DNA from 2 places in the Pseudoalteromonas sp. SG43-3 genome. Region 1 is predicted to be linked to the other one. Evidence: predicted binding sites of a transcription regulator. Region 1 holds the regulator's gene; the other holds the start of a gene.

Region 1 (10,175 bases):
CGTAATAATAATAAAAACTCATCACCACTCCAACGTGCCACATAGTCAGAGCCCTGCGTACGCGAATTTAACAATGCAGCCATTTGCTGTAAGCAGCTATCACCTGCAATTGGGCCATACGCATCGTTAATACGGCTGAAGTTATCAAAGTTAATAATTACCAGCACCAGTGACTTACCTTGTGCCTGCAGCGACTGTGAATTACGTTGAAAGTGCTCAATATCTTTAGGGAGTTGATCAAACAAAAAGCGGCGGCTACGTAGCCCTGTTAGCTCATCTGAGTGACTCACTAATTTAAGCTGTGAATTCACTTGGCCTAATTTATCATTAGCTTGGCGAAGCTCTAAGGTACGCTCAGTGATTAAGCCCTCTAATGCTTCTTGTTTTCTGCGTTCTTGTGCTCTAAACACCCAAAAAATGAGATAAAAAAGCAAAATAAAACCACTGGTAATTAAAAGCCTAAAGTAAATTGTTTCGTCAAAGCGCTCAGGCACTACAAAACCGTATTCTACATCTTGCGCTTTAGCCCAGTCTTCACCTTGGCGCTTAGCTTCTAATTGAAACAAAAACGAGCCAGGAGGCAAGTTAGTATAAATAGCTTCACGTCGCGTATTTGCATAGCGCCAGTCACTATCTAAGCCACTTAGTTTATATCTAAATTCAATGCTGTTTGGTGCATAGTAATCAATAGCTGTGTAAGTTAGCGTTATATCACGCTCGTCTGTTTCTAATGATGGTTTTTTACCAAGCGCAGCGGTAGTTAAATGACGAAGTGGCGTTATTATTGTCTCTATTGTTGGCTTTAATGCAAGCACACCAAATAGCTCTACATTTTTAGGTATTTCAACAACACCTTGTAAGCTTGGGTACCAAATAGAATTTCCGGTGTCTGCTACCGCATCATGCCCAAGTCCACTACAACATTGATTCGCTTTACCATCAAGTTGACGGTCAAAAGATGAAATTACTTCTTCAACTTTTAGGCTTTTTATTTCTGTTTTAAATTGCTCTACAGGCATTCTGTAAACACCTTTCATGGTGCTTACCCAAACATGCTTTAACTTTTCATCATATTCTAGGCTAAATATAGAACCATACGGTAAACCATTAGCTGCATCGAGCTGACGCCATTGCCCTTGCGTACTTCTGTAAAAAAGCCCGTCGTTAAGAGAGCCGATTAAAATACCCACGCCATCTATATGTAGCACGCTAGTTACGTATGCGCTTTCAAGTGTTGTTTGGTCGCCAATTTTTTCAATGCCACGGTCTGTAAAGTAATATGCGCCCTTACTAGTACCAATAACACCAAAGTTTGTTTTATCTAATACGTAGGTAATAAACTTACTACCTAAAAAAGCGTTATAGGCAAAAGGCGTTAAACCAGCATAATTTAATCGATATAAACCGCGTCCGGTACCAATCCAAAAGCCGCCTTTACTAGAGCGACTTATTGCAAATACCGGATTATCGCGAAGTGCTCGACCAGGGACGGTGTAAAGTGTCTTGTTTTCAAAAACAAATAAGCCGCGCCCTGTGGCTATATATAATCGCTCACCATCAAATTGTAGATCGTGTACTGATGCGTATCCATATTTACTACTTGGGACTAAATTAATAAAACTTTTATCTAAATCGAAATAACCAATGCCGCTTTTATTCGCAACCCACAGTTTACCATCGGGTGCTTGGCTAATAGCCATAACAGATTCGGTCATATTTGAAACTGCTGAATGCCTTTCGACTCGCCCTTCATGAGCAAGCCACAAGCCTTCACTAAAGCTTGCTAACCAAACGTTATTTTTATCATCTCTAAAAATATCAGCAAACCATATACTTTGATCGAGTTGGCTAGGCTCTACCCATTGCCACTCACCGGTTTTATCTCTGAATAATAAGCGTCCATAGGTCGAAACCCACAAGCCACCATCGGTATCACTCATAAACTTATAAACGGCTGAGTTATTTGCATTAGGTAGAGGAAAAGGTCTTAGCTCGTCATCTAAATCTAAAAAGTATGCACCTAGCTCAGAAGCTATATACAAATTACCATTTAAAAATGATAAATCGTGCACTATGGTTTGCGCTAGGCGCTCTGGTAAAGATATTTTTGCGGTAAGCTCTAAACGTAGTTTAGAAAAATCTGATGAGTTTTTTGTAAGGCGTAATAAATGACGATCATTAACCAGCCAAATGCCTTCAGGAGAGAGTGCCATTTGGCTAACAGAGCCAACTATTTGTGTGATCACAGTAGCATTAACAATAGGTAGAGGACCATTTACTTCAGTGCGTAAATCAACTTGCCCTCTATCTACATAGTATAAGCCGTTGGCCGCAATCCATATGCTACCTTTAGAGTCCTCAAGAATATCCCTTACTGGACCTTTAATATTAAATTCTTGTGCTGCAAATGTGGCTGGGTTAATAACTACCAAGCCACTTTTAGTGCCTACCCATAACAAACCACTAGAATCGACTAAAAGCTTATTAACACCATTACTAGGCAAGAATGGACTATTTTGCGTGTTGTAATTTGTAAATGTTGTACCATCAAAACGGCTTAAACCAAATTGCGTACCAAGCCACATATAGCCTTGCTGATCTTGCACAACACTTTTAAGTGATTGCGACGGTAGGCCATCTTTTATATTCCATTGCTTAACTACGTAATCAGTAATTGAAGCCCAACTTGGCGTCGCGCACAACATAAGTACACAAACCAGTAAAAATCGCATCATATTGCTGCCACCTAGTTAAACAAATCAAATATAAAAATTAAAAGGGCAGTAAACCCACTTTTATTAACGCTTGTAAACATATAAGCGAAAAAATACCCGCAAGTATATCGTCGGCCATTATACCTAAACCGCCATGCACTCGTTTGTCTAGCATACGGATTGGGCCGGGTTTTGCTATATCAAAAAAGCGAAATAACAAAAAACCTACGAGTAATGTTTGCCAGTTAAGTGCTGCGCCAATCATAGTGATGTAATAACCCGCCACTTCATCCCATACAATAGCAGGATGATCGTGCACGCCTAAATCATCAGCCGTTTTACCGCACGCCCATATACCAAATATACTGATCACAACGGCAAATACAATTTGCAGCCATAACGGATAATACATGGTCATAAAAATGAATGGCAAGGCAGCAAATGTACCAAATGTACCGGGCGCTTTAGGGGCAAGCCCAGTCCCAAAGCCCAGACCAAAAAACTGATGTGGACGCTTTAAATTAAACTTGCGGTTATTGTTCAAACCAGCTCCTTTGCAAAGTGCTCAAAACCCTGCGGTTCAAAATCAAACTTTTCACCGTTGTGTAAAAGCTCAATTTGGCCATCGCCACTTTTAACTTGGCCAATGCATGTTGCATCTACACCATACTGGCGTAGCTTTATTTCTAACATACTCTTATTGCTATCAGGGACCGTAAAAATTAATTCGTAATCATCACCGTAACTGAGAATAAATGGCAGCTGCTGATTAAAATCAAGGCTTGCTTGCATCGCATCTGAAGTTGGAATACTTTCAATATTCACCACTGCACTTACTTGTGACATATCGAGTATATGACTTAAATCAGCGATTAAGCCGTCCGACACATCGATAGCCGATGATGCAAGGCCTCGTAATACCTGCCCTGCAGCAACACGTGGGGTTGGAAAGTCAAAGCGTTTATTTACGTACTTTAAATGCTCTGGCTCAATACTTATACCTTGTTTGCGAGACTCAATTGCAAGTCCAGCGTCACCTAGCGGACCCGTAACATAAATCCAATCACCCACTTTTGCGCCACTACGACGAAGTGCAGTACCTTCGGGTACAGTCCCTTTCGCACAAATAGTGATGGTTAGTGGGCCCTGAGTTGTATCGCCACCTATAATCTGCACATTAAAATATTCAGCAATTTCATGCATGCCATCAGTAAACTCTTCAATCCACTGTGGGTCAATACTTGGCAAAGTTAACGCAACTGAAACCCAAGTTGGCTCAGCACCCATGGCCGCTAAATCACTTAAATTAACAGCAAGCGCTCTGTGACCTAATGCACGAGGGGAAATATCATCAAAAAAGTGTACGCCAGCAACAAGAGTGTCTGTTGTAACGGCAAGTTGGCAGTTTTGTGGAACGGTTACTAAAGCGCAATCATCCCCTATACCTAGGTTTACATCACGACGGGTGATACCGCGACCTTTAAAGTAGCGGTTAATTAATTCAAATTCCTTCATACACAAAAAAGCCGGCCTATGCCGGCTCCCCTCTTTAACGGTTTACTTACTTGCGTAAATGCTTAACAGCTTTATCAAGTACACCGTTTACAAATTTATGGCTGTCTTCAGCGCCAAAAATTTTGGCCAGCTCAATACCTTCGTTAATAGCAACTTTATAAGGTACGTCTTCACGGAACTTAAGCTCATAGCTGCTTAAACGTAAAATTGCACGCTCAACCATATCTAAGTCATCAAACGGACGTGTTAAATGTGGTGATACAGCTTCGTCTAGTTGCTTGTAATTTACAGCAACACCCGTCGCTAGATCTTTAAAGTATTCAACATCAATTTTAGTAACGTCTGTTTCGATCAACATTTGTTGTTCGATATCGGCAATTAAATTGCCACTTATTTGCCAAGAATAAACGGCTTGGAGTGCTAAGATACGTGCTTTACGTCTTGCTGCTGGTTTCACAAAAATTCCTTAAACTTAAATTTTATCTAACACATTAACCATTTCAAGCGCGCCTAAAGCAGCTTCGCCGCCTTTATTGCCCATTTTGGTGCCAGCACGCTCAATTGCTTGTTCAATGCTTTCTGTGGTTAATACGCCAAATGCAACCGGGATATCATACTCAAGTGATACTTGCGCAAGACCTTTGTTTGATTCGCCAGCAACTAGGTCAAAGTGTGGTGTACCACCTCTGATCACTACGCCTAATGCGATGATTGCATCATACTCTTTTTTTGCCGCAACGCGTTTAGCCGCTAAAGGTAATTCTACCGCGCCTGGCACATAAATAACGGTAATGTCGTCATCTGATACGCCACCTGTGCGTTTTAGCTCATCAACAGCACCTGCAAGGAGGCTGCTACCAATAAAGTCATTAAAACGAGAAATGACAATGGCAAATTTTTTGCCTGGAGCGTACTTATTACCTTCAATAATTTTCATTTGATAACCCTAAAAATAAGTTCAAGCGGTTGCGATTGCGCAAAAATTGCTGCGCATCATACCATAAAAATAAAATAATAGCCTAGTTTAAGCGTGATGCTTATTGTGGCTCAACGTAATCAACAACTTCTAAATGAAAGCCCGAAAGTGCATGGTACTTTTTAGGGCGACTCATTAATCGCATTTGTTTAATTCCAAGATCGGCAAGTATTTGCGAACCTACGCCAACAGTACGAGATGTACCTTTGAATTTACGTGGCGTAACGCTTTCGCCAGCATCAGCTGCTGCAAATGCTTTCACAGTTGCCTCTAACTCTTCAGTGCTTTCTTGCTTACCTAAAATAACTAAAGCACCTTCATTTTTAGCGATATAAGCCATTGCTTCAGAAAGGCCCCAGCTACGGTCAGCACTTCTGTCTGAAAGTAGAATATCGTTAAAGGTACTTTGTAAATGTACACGTACATTTGTCGGCTCTTGATCTTTTATATCGCCTTTGAGCAATACGTAATGTAATTGGCCGTCAATTGTGTCTTTGTAAGTAACTAAATCAAATTCACCATGAACAGTTGGTAACTTACATTTTGCTACTTGCTCAATTGTTGTTTCGTTTAAGTTGCGGTATTCGATTAAATCAGCAATGGTGCCAATTTTAATATCGTGCTCTTTCGCAAAAACTTCTAAATCAGGGCGACGTGCCATAGTGCCGTCAGCATTAAGTATTTCAACAATAACAGATGATGCTTCAAGTCCAGCTAAACGCGCTAAATCACAGCCAGCTTCAGTGTGTCCTGCGCGAGTTAATACGCCACCAGGTTGCGCCATAATAGGAAAAATATGTCCAGGCTGAACAATATCACTTGGGACTGCGCCTTTAGCTATAGCCGCTTGCACTGTACGCGCTCTATCTGCTGCTGAAATACCGGTTGTAACACCTTTTGATGCTTCTATCGACATTGTAAAGTTAGTCGAAAATGCTGCACCATTGTTTTTAACCATTAACGGTAAATCAAGTTGCTCGCAACGCTCTTGCGTCATGGTTAAACAAATTAAACCACGGCCATGGGTAGCCATGAAATTAATCGCTTCTGCGCTAATATGCTCAGCAGCTATTATTAAATCGCCTTCGTTTTCTCTATCTTCATCATCCATTAAAATAACCATTTTACCGGCTTTAATATCGTCGATGATTTCTTGCGCGCTGTGTAAATTCATAAATTTGCTCGTGTAAGTTGTCAGTTTCGTTATTTAATAAAACCCGCTTTAGCGAGTAAGCTCATCGAAATATCAGAGCCCGTTGGTTGCTCTGCACCCTTTATAAGGCGCTCTAAATAACGTGCAATTTGATCGACTTCTAAATTAACTTGGGTACCTACTTTAAAATGAGCAATTGTGGTTTGCTCACTCGTGTGTGGGACAATTGTTAATTTGAATTTATTACCCTCTACAGCGTTTACTGTCAGGCTTATACCATCAATACATACCGAACCTTTGTACGGAATGTATTTCATTAAATTTTCGTCAGTTGTAAGCCAATATTCTGTTGCTCTGGCGTTTGCTGTAATACTTGTAATTGTTGCGATACCATCAACATGGCCAGACACTAAATGACCGCCTAAACGAGAAACAGGTTGCATGGCTTTTTCAAGATTCACCGTTTGTCCTAAAGCATAGTGAGCAAAACCGGTCAAACTAATCGTCTCATTAGATAAATCCGCACTAAAACCATCAATATGTTTATCAACTACAGTTAAGCAAACACCATTAGTTGCAATGCTGTCACCTAACTTTACGTCTGTCATATCAAGATCAGTACTTTGGATACGAATGGCTAAGTCGCCTTGTTTTTTTTGTAATAAAGCAATTTTGCCTGTGGCTTCTATTATCCCAGTAAACATAGCACTACTCTTTTTATTAAGTGATTTTAATGAGTTTTGACGCGGTGATACGTAAATCGTCACCAATGCGCGCACATTCATTAAATGTTAAATCAACGGTGTTTTGCATACTCGTCAATTCAGGAAAATTAACTAAACTTTTTGCATCATGGCCCATTAGTTTAGGCGCTAAATAAAAAACAAACTCGTCAACTAAATTAAGCTCTGTCATTTTACCAGCAAGTGTTGCGCCAGCTTCAAGCCAAACATTATTAAACTGCAGTTGCCCAAGTTTTTCTAAAACGGCTTGTAAATCAACTTTACCGTTACTTTCACTGACTTCAATATGCTTTACAAAATGCGGCCATTGCAATGATTTATCAACCTTAGTCGTAAATATTATTACATCACTTTGGATTTCAAATAAAGCAAGGTCAGGTGTTAAACGGTTTTGAGAGTCAATTATAACACGCACGGGCTGGCGAAGCGGCAAATCAGTAGGCAGTGTGCAAGGCAGCTCACTTAGTCGCACATTAAGTTTAGCATCGTCTACTAGCACTGTATCGGCACCGGTTAAAATAGCGCAGCTTTTCGCTCGGTATAATTGTACGTCTTGTCGAGCAGCAGGGCTTGTGATCCACTTACTTTGCCCATTTTTAAGCGCTGTTTTACCATCAATACTCGCTGCCATTTTGCAAATCACATAAGGTAAGCCTTGTTCCATACGCTTAAAAAAGCCAACGTTAAGTGCGCGAGCTTGTGATTCGAGTAACCCGTAAGCAACGTCAATACCCGCGTCGCTCAGTATTTTAAGGCCTTTGCCAGCAACTTGTGGATTTGTATCAACCATAGCAGCAATTACTTTTACCACACCGGCAGCTTTTAAGCCTTCGGCGCACGGTGGCGTACGGCCATAATGACTACACGGTTCAAGCGTTACATAAGCCGTTGCACCTTGTGCATTTTTTCCAGCGACAGCCAGTGCATTTACTTCTGCATGACCTTGACCAGCTAATTGATGGAACCCCTCACCAATTATTTGATTATTTTTAACTAAAACACAGCCAACATTAGGGTTAGGTGTGGTAGTAAACCGACCTTTTTTGGCAAGCTCTATGGCGCGTGCCATATACATTTCATCATGTTCAGTAAAAGGAACTTGGCTTTGCATTGTTACTCCCCTAAGCGGGCAATTTCTTCGCCAAATTCGCGTATATCTTCAAACGAGCGATAAACAGAGGCAAATCTTACATACGCTACTTTATCGAGCTTTTTGAGGGCTTCCATAATGCATTCACCCACCAAATGACTTGAAATTTCTCGCTCACCCGTTGCGCGTAGTTGCGATTTTATTATATTCACTACTTCGTCTACTTGCTCTGTGCTCACTGGACGTTTTTCGAGTGCGCGATTTAAGCCATTTAATAATTTATCTTCGTTAAATGGTTCGCGGCTGCCGTCTTGTTTAATAACACGAGGCATAACCAGTTCAGCGCCTTCAAATGTAGTAAAGCGCTCATGGCAGTCGTTGCACTCACGGCGCCGGCGAACTTGATGGCCTCCACCAACAAGGCGTGAGTCAATAACTTTAGTATCTTTTGCGGTACAAAATGGACAATGCATAGCTCGGTACTTCCGTTTTAAAACAAAAAAGGCCGCTATTTAGCGGCCTTTAATCTTAGCAAAAAAATAGGGTCTGTTGACCTTTCAGGATTAAATTTGTTCTATCTAGGGGCGATTTAATCGCGGCGCGAGGTTTGTAACCTAGTGGGCTAAGTATAAATCGAGCAAAGCTTCCGCGTCCTGCTCACGCCCCTTACCTACATCCATGTAGGCAACAAAGAGCAAATCGCCCCTAGGACGAACCCGAGGGCAGTGCATGTTTGGCATTTATGCTGCGTTATCGCCTATTTGTGTGGAGTAACCACACTACATAGACTCTGCCTTGCCTAAAAACCAAACATACTACTGCAAATTAAACCTCGAAAGATAAACAGGCCCCTAGCCTATGTGATCTAAATTACTGCTGCTTATGCAATTAAGCGTATACAGGTAATTTTGCACAAATTGCTTTAACTTTTTCTTTAACTTGCGCCTGTACAGATTCATCAGTGATGTTATCTAGTACGTCACAAATCCAGCCAGCAAGCTCTTTTGATTCTTCTTCTTTGAAACCACGACGAGTGATTGCAGGAGAACCAATACGCAAACCAGATGTTACAAACGGAGAACGTGGATCGTTTGGCACTGAGTTTTTGTTAACTGTGATGTTAGCGTTACCAAGGGCTGCATCTGCATCTTTACCAGTAATATCTTTATCGATTAAATCGAGTAGGAATAAGTGGTTTTCAGTTTTGTCAGATACGATTTTGTAGCCGCGCTCTTGCATTACAGCAACCATTGCTTTTGCGTTTTTAACAACTTGTGTTTGGTATACTTTAAATTCTGGTTGAAGCGCTTCTTTAAATGCCACTGCTTTTGCTGCAATAACATGACATAAAGGACCACCTTGGCCACCAGGGAAAACTGCGCTGTTAAGCTTTTTATAGATTGCTTCATCGCCACATGCAGAGATAATTAAACCACCACGAGGACCAGCAAGTGTTTTATGCGTAGTTGTAGTTACAACATGTGCATGAGGAACTGGGCTTGGGTAAACGCCTGCCGCAATTAAACCTGCAACGTGAGCCATATCAACAAACAGGTAAGCACCTACTTTGTCAGCAATTTCACGGAATTTAGCCCAATCAACAATACCTGAGTACGCTGAGAAACCACCAATAATCATTTTTGGTTTATGCTCAAGTGCTAGTGCTTCAACCTGTGCGTAATCAATTTCGCCCGTTGTTTCATCTAGTCCGTATTGAATTGCATTGTAAAGCTTACCAGAGAAGCTTACGTGTGATCCGTGAGTTAAGTGACCACCATGAGCTAAGCTCATACCAAGTACAGTGTCGCCTGCTTCTAATAGCGCTAGAAAAACAGCAGCATTAGCTTGCGAACCAGCATGTGGTTGTACGTTTGCGTAGTCAGAACCAAATAACTCGTTAGCACGGTCAATTGCTAATTGCTCAACAACATCAACGTGCTCACAACCGCCATAATAACGTTTGCCAGGGTAACCTTCTGCGTAT
Region 2 (10,175 bases), on a different contig from region 1:
AACGTATTTGGGGCTTAACTAAGTCTGATAAAAATATAGATCACCGACGTGTTCCAAATTTACAAGCTTACTTTGAGCGCCATGCAAACGTATTGAGTAAATCCAACAAAGTGAGTGATTATAAAACCGGCGATATAGTAACGTGGATGTTACCAGGTAATTTACCTCATATAGGTATGGTGATTAATGAGTTATCTCAAGATACGGGTAACCCACTTATTGTGCATAATATAGGTCGTGGTCCGCAAAAAAGCGATATGCTTTTTGATTATAAAATTACCGGACATTACCGGTTCGTTCCACACTATTGATAAGTTTAATAAACGATGGATGTAAGTATTGATTTTTATTTCAGATCAATACTTACATTGCCATTGGGTTTACAGCAGCACAACAGTATTTCGCCTTCACGTACAAACGCAAGTGGCTCTTCGTTATACTCAACACTGCCTGATACTAAAGTTGCTCTACAAGCGCCGCAATAGCCTTCACGGCATTGGAATGCGACGTCTATTTTCATGGATTCTAAGCAGTGTAGAAGAGAAGGGCAGCCAGCGATAAATTCTATACACTGGCTGTTTTCTGCAAGCGTTATGCTTGCAGTAGACTTGTCACTCATTATAAATCAAAATCACCAAATTCTGATGCATCAACTTGAGAGTCTATTTGACCAACAAGGTATGAGCTTATTTCTGCTTCTTGTGGTGCTACTTGCACGTTATCAGACACTAACCACGAGTTTATCCACGGGATAGGATTACTGTTATTTTCAAACTGTGCTGGCAAGCCAATCGCAGTCATACGTGCATTGGTAATGTATTCAACGTACTGACATAAAATATGCTTATTTAAGCCAATCATTGAACCATCTTTAAATAAATACTCAGCCCACTCTTTTTCTTGCTCTGCAGCATCAACAAACATTTTAATCGCTTCGTCGCGGCACTGGGCAGCAACAATCGCCATTTCTGGATCGTCCTTACCGTCTTGCATAATGTTTAAAATATGCTGAGTACCAGAAAGGTGAAGTGCTTCATCGCGTGCAATTAGCTTGATGATTTTAGCGTTACCTTCCATTAGCTCGCGCTCAGCAAATGCAAACGAACATGCAAAACTTACGTAAAAGCGAATCGCTTCAAGAATATTTACCGACATCATAGCCAGGTAAAGTTTCTTTTTAAGCTCAAATAAATTAATGATAACTGTTTTACCGTTAATCTCGTGTTTGCCTTCACCGTATAAGTTGTAAAGCGATACAGAGTTAATTAAGTCATCGTAGTATTTAGTTACGGCATCAGCACGTTCGCTAATTTTATCGTTGCTAACAATGTCATCAAAAATAAGCTCAGGTGCTTGTGTTACGTTACGGATAATATGCGTGTATGAACGGCTGTGAATTGTTTCACTGAACGCCCATGTTTCTATCCATGTTTCAAGCTCTGGTAGCGATACAATTGGAAGTAGAGCCACGTTTGGCGAACGACCTTGTACACTATCAAGCAGTGTTTGGTATTTTAAGTTGCTTAAAAATATATGCTTTTCGTGATCTGGTAATGCTTGAAAGTCTAAACGGTCTTTACTTACATCTACTTCCTCAGGACGCCAAAAGAAAGACAGTTGCTTTTCAATTAACTTTTCAAAAATTGGGTATTTTTGTTGGTCGTAACGAGATACGTTTACAGTTTGGCCAAAAAACATTGGCTCTTGCATTTGGTTATTATGGTTTCGGCTAAAAGTAGTATAAGACATGTTTATCACTCAAAAAACTATCAGAAAAAGCGGGCTAAATGCCCGCTTAAAATAAAAATCAGCAGTTATATTTTACACGCGCCGCCTTCACAATCGTCATCTTCCACTTCTGGAGCATCTTCTTGTGAATCTGAGGCGCCATCGCGAGTATTGTGGTAATACAAGGTTTTAACACCTAGTTTGTACGCGCTTAGTAAGTCTTTTAATAAGACTTGCATAGGTACTTTACCGCCTTCGAACTTGTTTGGATCATAATTTGTATTTGCAGAAATTGTTTGGTCAACAAATTTTTGCATTATGCCAACAAGCTGTAAATAACCATCGTTTGATGGGATGTCCCATAGTAGCTCGTACTGATCTTTTAAACGCTCATACTCAGGAACAACTTGTTTTAAAATACCGTCTTTACTTGCTTTAACGCTAATATGTCCACGTGGTGGCTCAATACCGTTAGTTGCGTTAGAGATTTGCGACGATGTTTCTGATGGCATTAATGCACTTAGTGTTGAGTTACGCATACCGTGCTCTTTAATACTTGCACGTAGTGTATCCCAATCAAGATGAAGTGGCTCATCACAAATTTTATCTAAATCACGTTTGTACGTATCTGTTGGCATAATACCTTGTGAATACGTTGTTTCGTTAAACTTAGGACATGCGCCACGCTCTTTAGCAAGCTCGTTTGATGCTTTCATTAAGTAATATTGAATAGCTTCAAAGGTTTTATGTGTTAATGCATTTGCGCTACCATCTGAATAACGTTTACCGTTTTTAGCTAGGTAGTATGCGTAGTTAATTACGCCTATTCCTAGTGTACGACGACCCATAGTTGCATTTTTGGCAGCCGGTACAGGGTAGTCTTGGAAATCAAGTAAGTTATCAAGTGCGCGTACTGCAAGTTCAGCTAGCTCTTCAAGCTCATCAAGTGACTCTATTGCACCTAGGTTAAACGCAGAAAGTGTACAAAGGGCAATTTCGCCTTCTTCGTCATTCACGTTATTAAGTGGCTTAGTTGGCAATGCAATTTCTAAACATAAGTTAGATTGGCGAATTGGCGCAACTTTAGAAATAAATGGGCTGTGTGTATTACAGTGATCCACATTTTGTAAATAAATACGACCAGTACTTGCACGCTCTTGCGCAAACATTGAGAAAAGCTCAATGGCTTTAATGCGTTTTTTACGAATAGACTCGTCTTGTTCGTATTTAACGTAAAGTGCGTCAAACTCAGCTTGGTCTTCAAAAAATGCATCATAAAGGCCAGGCACATCTGATGGGCTAAATAACGTAATGTAGTCGTCTTTAATTAAACGAGAGTACATTAATTTATTAAACTGTACGCCGTAATCTAGGTGGCGAACGCGGTTGTCGTCTACACCACGGTTATTTTTAAGTACAAGTAGGTTCTCTACTTCTAAATGCCAAAGCGGGTAGAATAATGTTGCTGCGCCGCCACGTACACCACCTTGTGAACAACTTTTAACCGCTGTTTGAAAGTGCTTATAAAAAGGGATACAACCTGTGTGATACGCTTCGCCGTTACGAATATGGCTACCTAGCGCACGTATTCTACCTGCGTTAATACCAATTCCCGCACGTTGTGAAACGTATTTAACAATAGCTGACGACGTTGCATTGATTGAATCAAGGCTGTCGCCACATTCAATCAATACACATGAGCTAAACTGGCGAGTAGGCGTACGTACACCCGACATAATTGGCGTTGGTAGAGATATTTTAAATAAAGATACTGCATCGTAAAAACGTTTAATGTAATCAGTACGTGTTTCACGTGGGTAATCTGAAAATAAGCTTGCTGCAACTAAAATATATAAAAACTGTGCACTTTCGTATATTTCACCCGATACACGGTTTTGAACGAGGTACTTACCTTCAAGTTGCTTTACAGCAGCGTAGCTAAAGTTAAGATCGCGAGAATGATCAAGGTATGCATCAAGCTCATCTAACTCTTGCTCTGTGTAATCTACTAGTAAATGAGCATCATAGCGTTTATCGCCAACCATTTTTGTTACGTGGTCAAATAAACGTGGTGGCTCAAATTGACCGTACGCTTTTTTACGTAAATGGAATACAGCTAAACGTGCAGCTAAGTATTGGTAATCAGGCGATTCTTTTGAAATCTGATCCGCTGCTGCTTTAATGATGGTTTCGTGAATGTCTTTAGTACGAATACCGTCGTAAAACTGAATGTGCGACTTTAATTCAACTTGCGAAACCGAAACGTTGTTTAAACCTTCGGCGGCCCACTCAATAACGCGATGGATCTTATCCAGATCAAGAGGCTCTTTACGCCCGTCACGTTTGCTTACAGATAACTGTTGGTTCATTTGCCTGTATTCCTTGGGAATTATGTATTTTGACCAATGCTTTATACCTCGCCGGGGCAAGGTATATACTCATTTATTATAAGTTTCGTCATATTTGCGAATTTAATTGAATAACATTTGGCCACAATATCTGGTGTTGTTCAATTTAGAGATCACAAGATAGTGTGGTCTGAGTTGTTTTGCAAGGGACATAATTGCCCCTATTTGTGGATAACTTCGGGATAACGTATTTGTGTTAGTAGACACTCACCTTCGAACAATCATTTAAGTTGAAATATGCAAAAATCAACTAATGATCTGCTAAATTTACGCATTTTAAAAATAAATTTTGACTGCTTTTTTTATCAGCAAGCTTTGCGTAAAAACTAACACAATCACAATATATAGTGTTTATTAATTAACATGGCACTATATATGGTTAAAACCATCAATTGGGCTTTGCCAGTTAAAATCAGCATTCCAGCTGTTGGCTTCATCAATACTTGGTATGTAACCCCAAAGTGCCGTTGCTGTGCGCATACCTGCGGCTTTGCCTGCTTGTATGTCTCGCTGTGCATCACCAATGTACAAACAGCGTTTTGGTTGCACTCCCATAAGCTTTGCACAGTGTAGCAGCGGTAAAGGGGATGGCTTAGCTTCAGCTAAGGTGTCGCCACTTATTACTACACTAGCATTTTTCAATGCGGGAATTGCTGCCACTAAAGGATCAGTTAAAAACCCTGGTTTGTTAGTCATGATCCCCCATTTGATCTTTTTCTGATCAAAGGCAATAAGCAACGATTCAACACCGCTGAAGCAATGTGTGTGATTTGCTATGTTTGCAGCGTATTCGTCAACTAATTGCTTAATAAGCTCGCTTTGAGGTTGTGTGTCCCATAACTCTTTAAAACCAGCCTCTAATAATGCGCCTGCGCCGTTAGATGCCGCAGGACGGTATACATCACTACTAACAGGCTCTATTTTATTATTAATGAGAACTGCATTTAAAGCCGCACCTAAATCATCAGCGGTGTCGAGTAGAGTGCCGTCTAAATCAAATAAAAATGCATCGTACTCAATAAGGGGGAGGGGGGCTTGAGAGTTAGCCATTAAGCTAACTTCTCGAAGTACAGTATGTAATTTACGCTAACGTCACTATTGAGCGTATATTGCTTTGATAGTGGGTTATAAGAAAGGCCTGTACTTGCACGAACTTTTAAACCCGCTTGCTCTGCCCATGTAATAAGCTGTGCAGGTTTTATAAACTTTTTATGGTCGTGTGTACCTTCAGGCACCATTTTTAAAAGCTTTTCAGCACCAACAATAGCGTATAAATATGCTTTAGGTGTTTTGTTCAGGGTTGAAAAAAACACGTCTGCGCCTGGTTTGGCAAGTGCAGCTACGGCATGAATGATAGATGCTGGGTCGGGAACGTGCTCAAGCATTTCCATACAGGTTATTACATCAAAGCGCTCTGGGTGTTGCGATGCAAACTCTTCTGCTGGCACTTTTATGTAATCTACATTTATGCCAGTTTCTAAACTGTGCAACTTAGCAACAGTTAAAGGCTCTTGCCCCATGTCGATACCAGTTACTTTTGCGCCCATGCGCGCCATGCTTTGGCTTAAAATACCGCCACCACAGCCAACATCGAGTGTTTCTTTATCGAATAAGCCTTGCGTTTTGTTTGCTATAAAGTCTAAACGTAACGGGTTAATTTCGTGAAGAGGTTTGAATTCTCCGTCTAGGTCCCACCAACGCTCGGCGATGGCTTCAAATTTTGCTATTTCTGCGTGATCTACATTTTGATGTTCGGTCATAAAATACTTCCTCGTCAATCTGAGGCCATTATATAGGGCTAAATTGATAAATCGCAAAGTTTTGCGCCTGTAAATTAAAATTAATTGTGATAGCATGGCTGTTAGAAATAATAACAATACTCTTAATACCCAATACCGGGTTGTTGAGAGCTGATACTGAAGGAATGTGATATCAAATGACTGATCTCGCCAATGAAATTCTGCCAGTCAATATTGAAGACGAGTTAAAAAACTCCTACTTAGATTACGCAATGAGCGTAATTGTAGGACGTGCATTACCAGACGTACGTGACGGCTTAAAACCTGTTCATCGCCGCGTTTTGTTTGCAATGAACGAGCTTAGTAATGACTGGAACAAGCCTTACAAAAAATCGGCCCGTGTGGTCGGTGACGTAATCGGTAAATACCACCCACACGGCGACAGTGCAGTTTATGACACGATAGTTCGTATGGCTCAGCCATTCTCACTGCGTTATATGCTAGTAGATGGCCAAGGTAACTTCGGTTCGGTTGATGGTGATTCAGCAGCGGCAATGCGTTATACAGAAGTACGTATGGCTAAAATGTCGCATGAGTTATTAGCCGATCTTGAAAAAGAAACGGTTGATTTCGTTCCTAACTACGATGGCACTGAGTTCATCCCTGATGTTTTACCAACGAAAGTTCCTAATTTATTAGTGAATGGTTCGTCAGGTATTGCAGTAGGTATGGCTACAAATATACCACCACATAACTTAACTGAAGTTGTAAATGGTTGTTTGGCACTTATTCAAAATCCAGATTTAACTATTTTAGAGTTAATGGATTATATTCCTGGTCCTGATTTCCCAACGGCTGCAATTATCAACGGTAAGAAGGGTATTGAACAAGCCTACTTAACTGGCCGTGGTAAAGTGTACATGCGTGCACGCGCCGACATCGAAACCGATGAAAAAACAGGCCGTGAAACAATCATCGTTCACGAAATTCCTTATCAAGTTAATAAAGCTCGTTTAATTGAAAAAATCGCTGAGCTGGTTAAAGATAAGAAAATTGAAGGTATTAGTGCGCTACGTGATGAATCAGATAAAGACGGTATGCGTATCGTTATTGAAATCAAACGTGGTGACGTAGGCGAAGTTATTTTAAACAACTTGTATTCACAAACTCAGTTACAAACTGTGTTTGGTATGAATATGGTTGCGCTAATTAATAACCAACCTAAATGTTTCAATTTAAAAGAAATGTTAGAAGAGTTTATTATTCACCGTCGTGAAGTAGTAACTCGTCGTACAGTATTTGATTTACGCAAAGCCCGTGACCGTGCACACACGCTTGAAGGCTTAGCGATTGCGCTTGCGAACATTGACCCAATTATCGAACTTATTCGTAAATCCCCTACACCTGCTGAAGCTAAAATTGCTTTAACAGCGCGTCCGTGGGAATTAGGTAATGTACAAGGTATGCTTGAAAAAGCAGGTGAAGACAATGTTGCTCGTCCAGATTGGTTAGCAAGCGAACTTGGTATTCGCGATGGTCAATATTATATCTCTGAGCAACAAGCTCAAGCAATTCTTGATTTGCGTTTACATAAGCTAACAGGTCTTGAACACGAAAAAATCTTGACCGAATACCAAGCGTTATTAGAACTAATTGCTGAACTACTTTATATTTTGGCAACTCCTGAGCGTTTAATGGAAGTTATACGTGACGAGCTAGTTGAAATTAAAGAGCAATATGGTGATGAGCGTCGCACTGAAATCAATGCAGCTGCTCACGATATCAGCCTTGAAGACTTAATTACCGAAGAAAACGTAGTAGTAACGCTTTCTCACGAAGGTTATGTGAAGTATCAAGCATTGTCTGATTACGAAGCACAGCGTCGTGGTGGTAAAGGTAAGTCAGCAACGAAGATGAAAGATGAAGATTTCATCGAACGTCTATTAGTTGCAAATACACACGATACTATATTGTGTTTCTCTACGGCCGGTCGTTTATATTGGCTTAAAGTATATCAGTTACCACTAGCGAGTCGTGCAGCGCGCGGTAAGCCAATTGTTAACTTGTTACCACTTGAAGCTGATGAACGTATTACTGCTATATTGCCAGTACGCGAGTACGCAGAAGATAAATACATCTTTATGGCAACAGCATTTGGTACAGTTAAGAAAACACCATTAACGGCGTATAGTCGTCAACGTGCAAGCGGTATTATTGCTGTTAACTTAAATGATGGCGATAGCCTGATTGGTGTTGATATTACCGATGGTAGCAACGAAATTATGTTGTTTACTGATGCAGGTAAAGTTGTACGCTTTAAAGAAGCTGAAGAAACAACAGTTGTTGATGAAAACGGTAACCCAGTATTAGACGAAGAAGGTAACCCTGAGATTCGTTTCAAAGGTGTTCGCCCAATGGGTCGTACTGCTACAGGTGTTCGTGGTATTAAAATGGCCGATGATCAACGCGTAGTATCGTTAATTGTACCAAAAACTGACGGTGCTATTTTAACGGTAACTGAAAATGGTTACGGTAAGCGTACACAACTAGAAGATTACCCATCTAAGAGCCGTGCAACACAGGGTGTTGTATCTATCAAGGTGAGTGAGCGTAACGGTGCTGTTGTTGGCGCTGTACAAGTTGATGATAACGACGAAATCATGATTATTTCAAATCGTGGTACCTTAGTACGTACTCGCGTTAATGAAGTTTCTACGGTTGGACGTAACACCCAAGGTGTTATTTTGATCAGAACTATTGACGAAGAGCAAGTAGTTGGTTTACAACGTATAGAAGAGATTGAAGTTACAGAAAGTGACTTGATTGATATTGAAGACGTTGAAACTGTAGATACGGTTATTGATGAAGTAGCGGATGATAATCCTCCTTCAGAATAATTGATATTGAAAAAGCGGCCTTGGCCGCTTTTTTTAATGTTGTTGAAAAAAATTAATAGGGTGTGAAGTTATATTCATTCACTAAAACTCAAAGGTTTAGTGGGTGGGTATTGAGCATTCATGCTAAGTAGTTAAATTACTGGAATGAGGCAAAGGTAATGAGTAAATATAATTTTTGTGCGGGGCCAGCTATGCTTCCGCAAGCGGTTATGAAAAAAGCACAAAAAGAGTTTCTAGATTGGCAAGATTTAGGTGTGTCTGTGATGGAAATAAGCCATCGTAGCAAAGAGTTTTTAGCCCTTACAGCTAAATGTGAAGCCAGCCTTCGTCGCCTAATGAATATCAGTGATGAATTTGAAGTGCTGTTTATGCATGGTGGTGGTCGTGGTCAGTTTAGTGCTGTGCCATTAAATTTACACCAAGAAGGCAAAGCTGCGGTTTATTGCGAAAACGGCGTGTGGTCAAAAAGTGCAACAGACGAGGCCAACAAGTTTACTCAAGCAACCTCTATTGATGTGCGTAATGATGCCAATGGCGAGTTTTCTATTAAACAGGTTGCTGATTGGGTGTTACCAGAAGATGCATCTTACATTCACTATTGCCCTAACGAAACGGTTGACGGCTTAGAAATTTTTGATGTACCAAGCCACCCAACTGCACCGATCGTTGCTGATATGTCGTCAACTATTTTATCACGCGAAATAGACGTTAATAAATTTGATTTAATTTACGCTGGTGCGCAAAAAAATATCGGCCCGTCGGGCATATCAATCGTTATTGTTCGTAAAACATTACTTGAGCGTGAAGGCTTACCTAAGCCAGGCATTTTAGATTACGCATTAGAAGCAAAACAAGGCAGCATGTTTAACACGCCTCCCACATTTGCTTGGTATTTAGCTGCTGAAGTATTTCAATGGCTTGAAAGTAATGGTGGCGTAAAAGCGATGGAAGTTCAAAATATTGCTAAAGCGCAGCTACTTTATGACTTTATTGATGAATCGAGCTTTTATACCAATAAAGTAGCTAAACATTGCCGTTCACGTATGAATGTTCCGTTTTGGCTTAATGATGAAAGCTTAAATGATAAGTTTGTTGCTCAGTCTAAAGATGCAGGGTTACTCGCTCTTGAAGGCCACAGAATTGTGGGCGGTATGCGCGCAAGTATTTATAACGCAATGCCTATTGAAGGTGTTCAAGCACTTGTAGACTTTATGGCTGCTTTTGCAAAGGAGCACAGCTAATGGAGCAGCTTCGTTTAGAACCTATTTCTAGAGTAAATGGCACAGTAACCCTACCAGGTTCAAAGAGTCTATCGAACAGAATTTTATTATTAGCAGCACTTGCAAGCGGTACTACCGTTGTAGAAAACTTACTTGATAGTGACGATATACGCCATATGCTGG

Evidence for each region. The regulator NrdR, encoded in region 1, represses ribonucleotide reductase genes. The targets are predictions, from matches to a motif close to AAACACNANATNTNGTGTTT.
Region 2: nrdA (class 1a ribonucleoside-diphosphate reductase subunit alpha) is a predicted target of NrdR. The motif match lies at 4,217-4,236, and genes of this name have one in related genera.

The regions. Positions count from the first base shown of each region.
Region 1 is NZ_JACJFC010000021.1:13,556-23,730, forward strand. Features, by position in the region: gene H5157_RS16925 (ligand-binding sensor domain-containing diguanylate cyclase) at 1-2,735, opposite strand, end outside; gene H5157_RS16930 (phosphatidylglycerophosphatase A) at 2,773-3,258, opposite strand; gene thiL (thiamine-phosphate kinase) at 3,255-4,229, opposite strand; gene nusB (transcription antitermination factor NusB) at 4,276-4,686, opposite strand; gene ribE (6,7-dimethyl-8-ribityllumazine synthase) at 4,702-5,166, opposite strand; gene ribBA (bifunctional 3,4-dihydroxy-2-butanone-4-phosphate synthase/GTP cyclohydrolase II) at 5,267-6,379, opposite strand; gene H5157_RS16955 (riboflavin synthase) at 6,409-7,062, opposite strand; gene ribD (bifunctional diaminohydroxyphosphoribosylaminopyrimidine deaminase/5-amino-6-(5-phosphoribosylamino)uracil reductase RibD) at 7,079-8,212, opposite strand; gene nrdR (transcriptional regulator NrdR) at 8,215-8,664, opposite strand; gene glyA (serine hydroxymethyltransferase) at 9,080-10,175, opposite strand, start outside.
Region 2 is NZ_JACJFC010000004.1:203,218-213,392, forward strand. Features, by position in the region: gene H5157_RS05350 (DUF1287 domain-containing protein) at 1-311, shown strand, start outside; gene yfaE (class I ribonucleotide reductase maintenance protein YfaE) at 347-619, opposite strand; gene nrdB (class Ia ribonucleoside-diphosphate reductase subunit beta) at 619-1,749, opposite strand; gene nrdA (class 1a ribonucleoside-diphosphate reductase subunit alpha) at 1,815-4,097, opposite strand; gene H5157_RS05370 (HAD family hydrolase) at 4,506-5,186, opposite strand; gene ubiG (bifunctional 2-polyprenyl-6-hydroxyphenol methylase/3-demethylubiquinol 3-O-methyltransferase UbiG) at 5,186-5,896, opposite strand; gene gyrA (DNA topoisomerase (ATP-hydrolyzing) subunit A) at 6,073-8,772, shown strand; gene serC (3-phosphoserine/phosphohydroxythreonine transaminase) at 8,931-10,013, shown strand; gene aroA (3-phosphoshikimate 1-carboxyvinyltransferase) at 10,013-10,175, shown strand, end outside.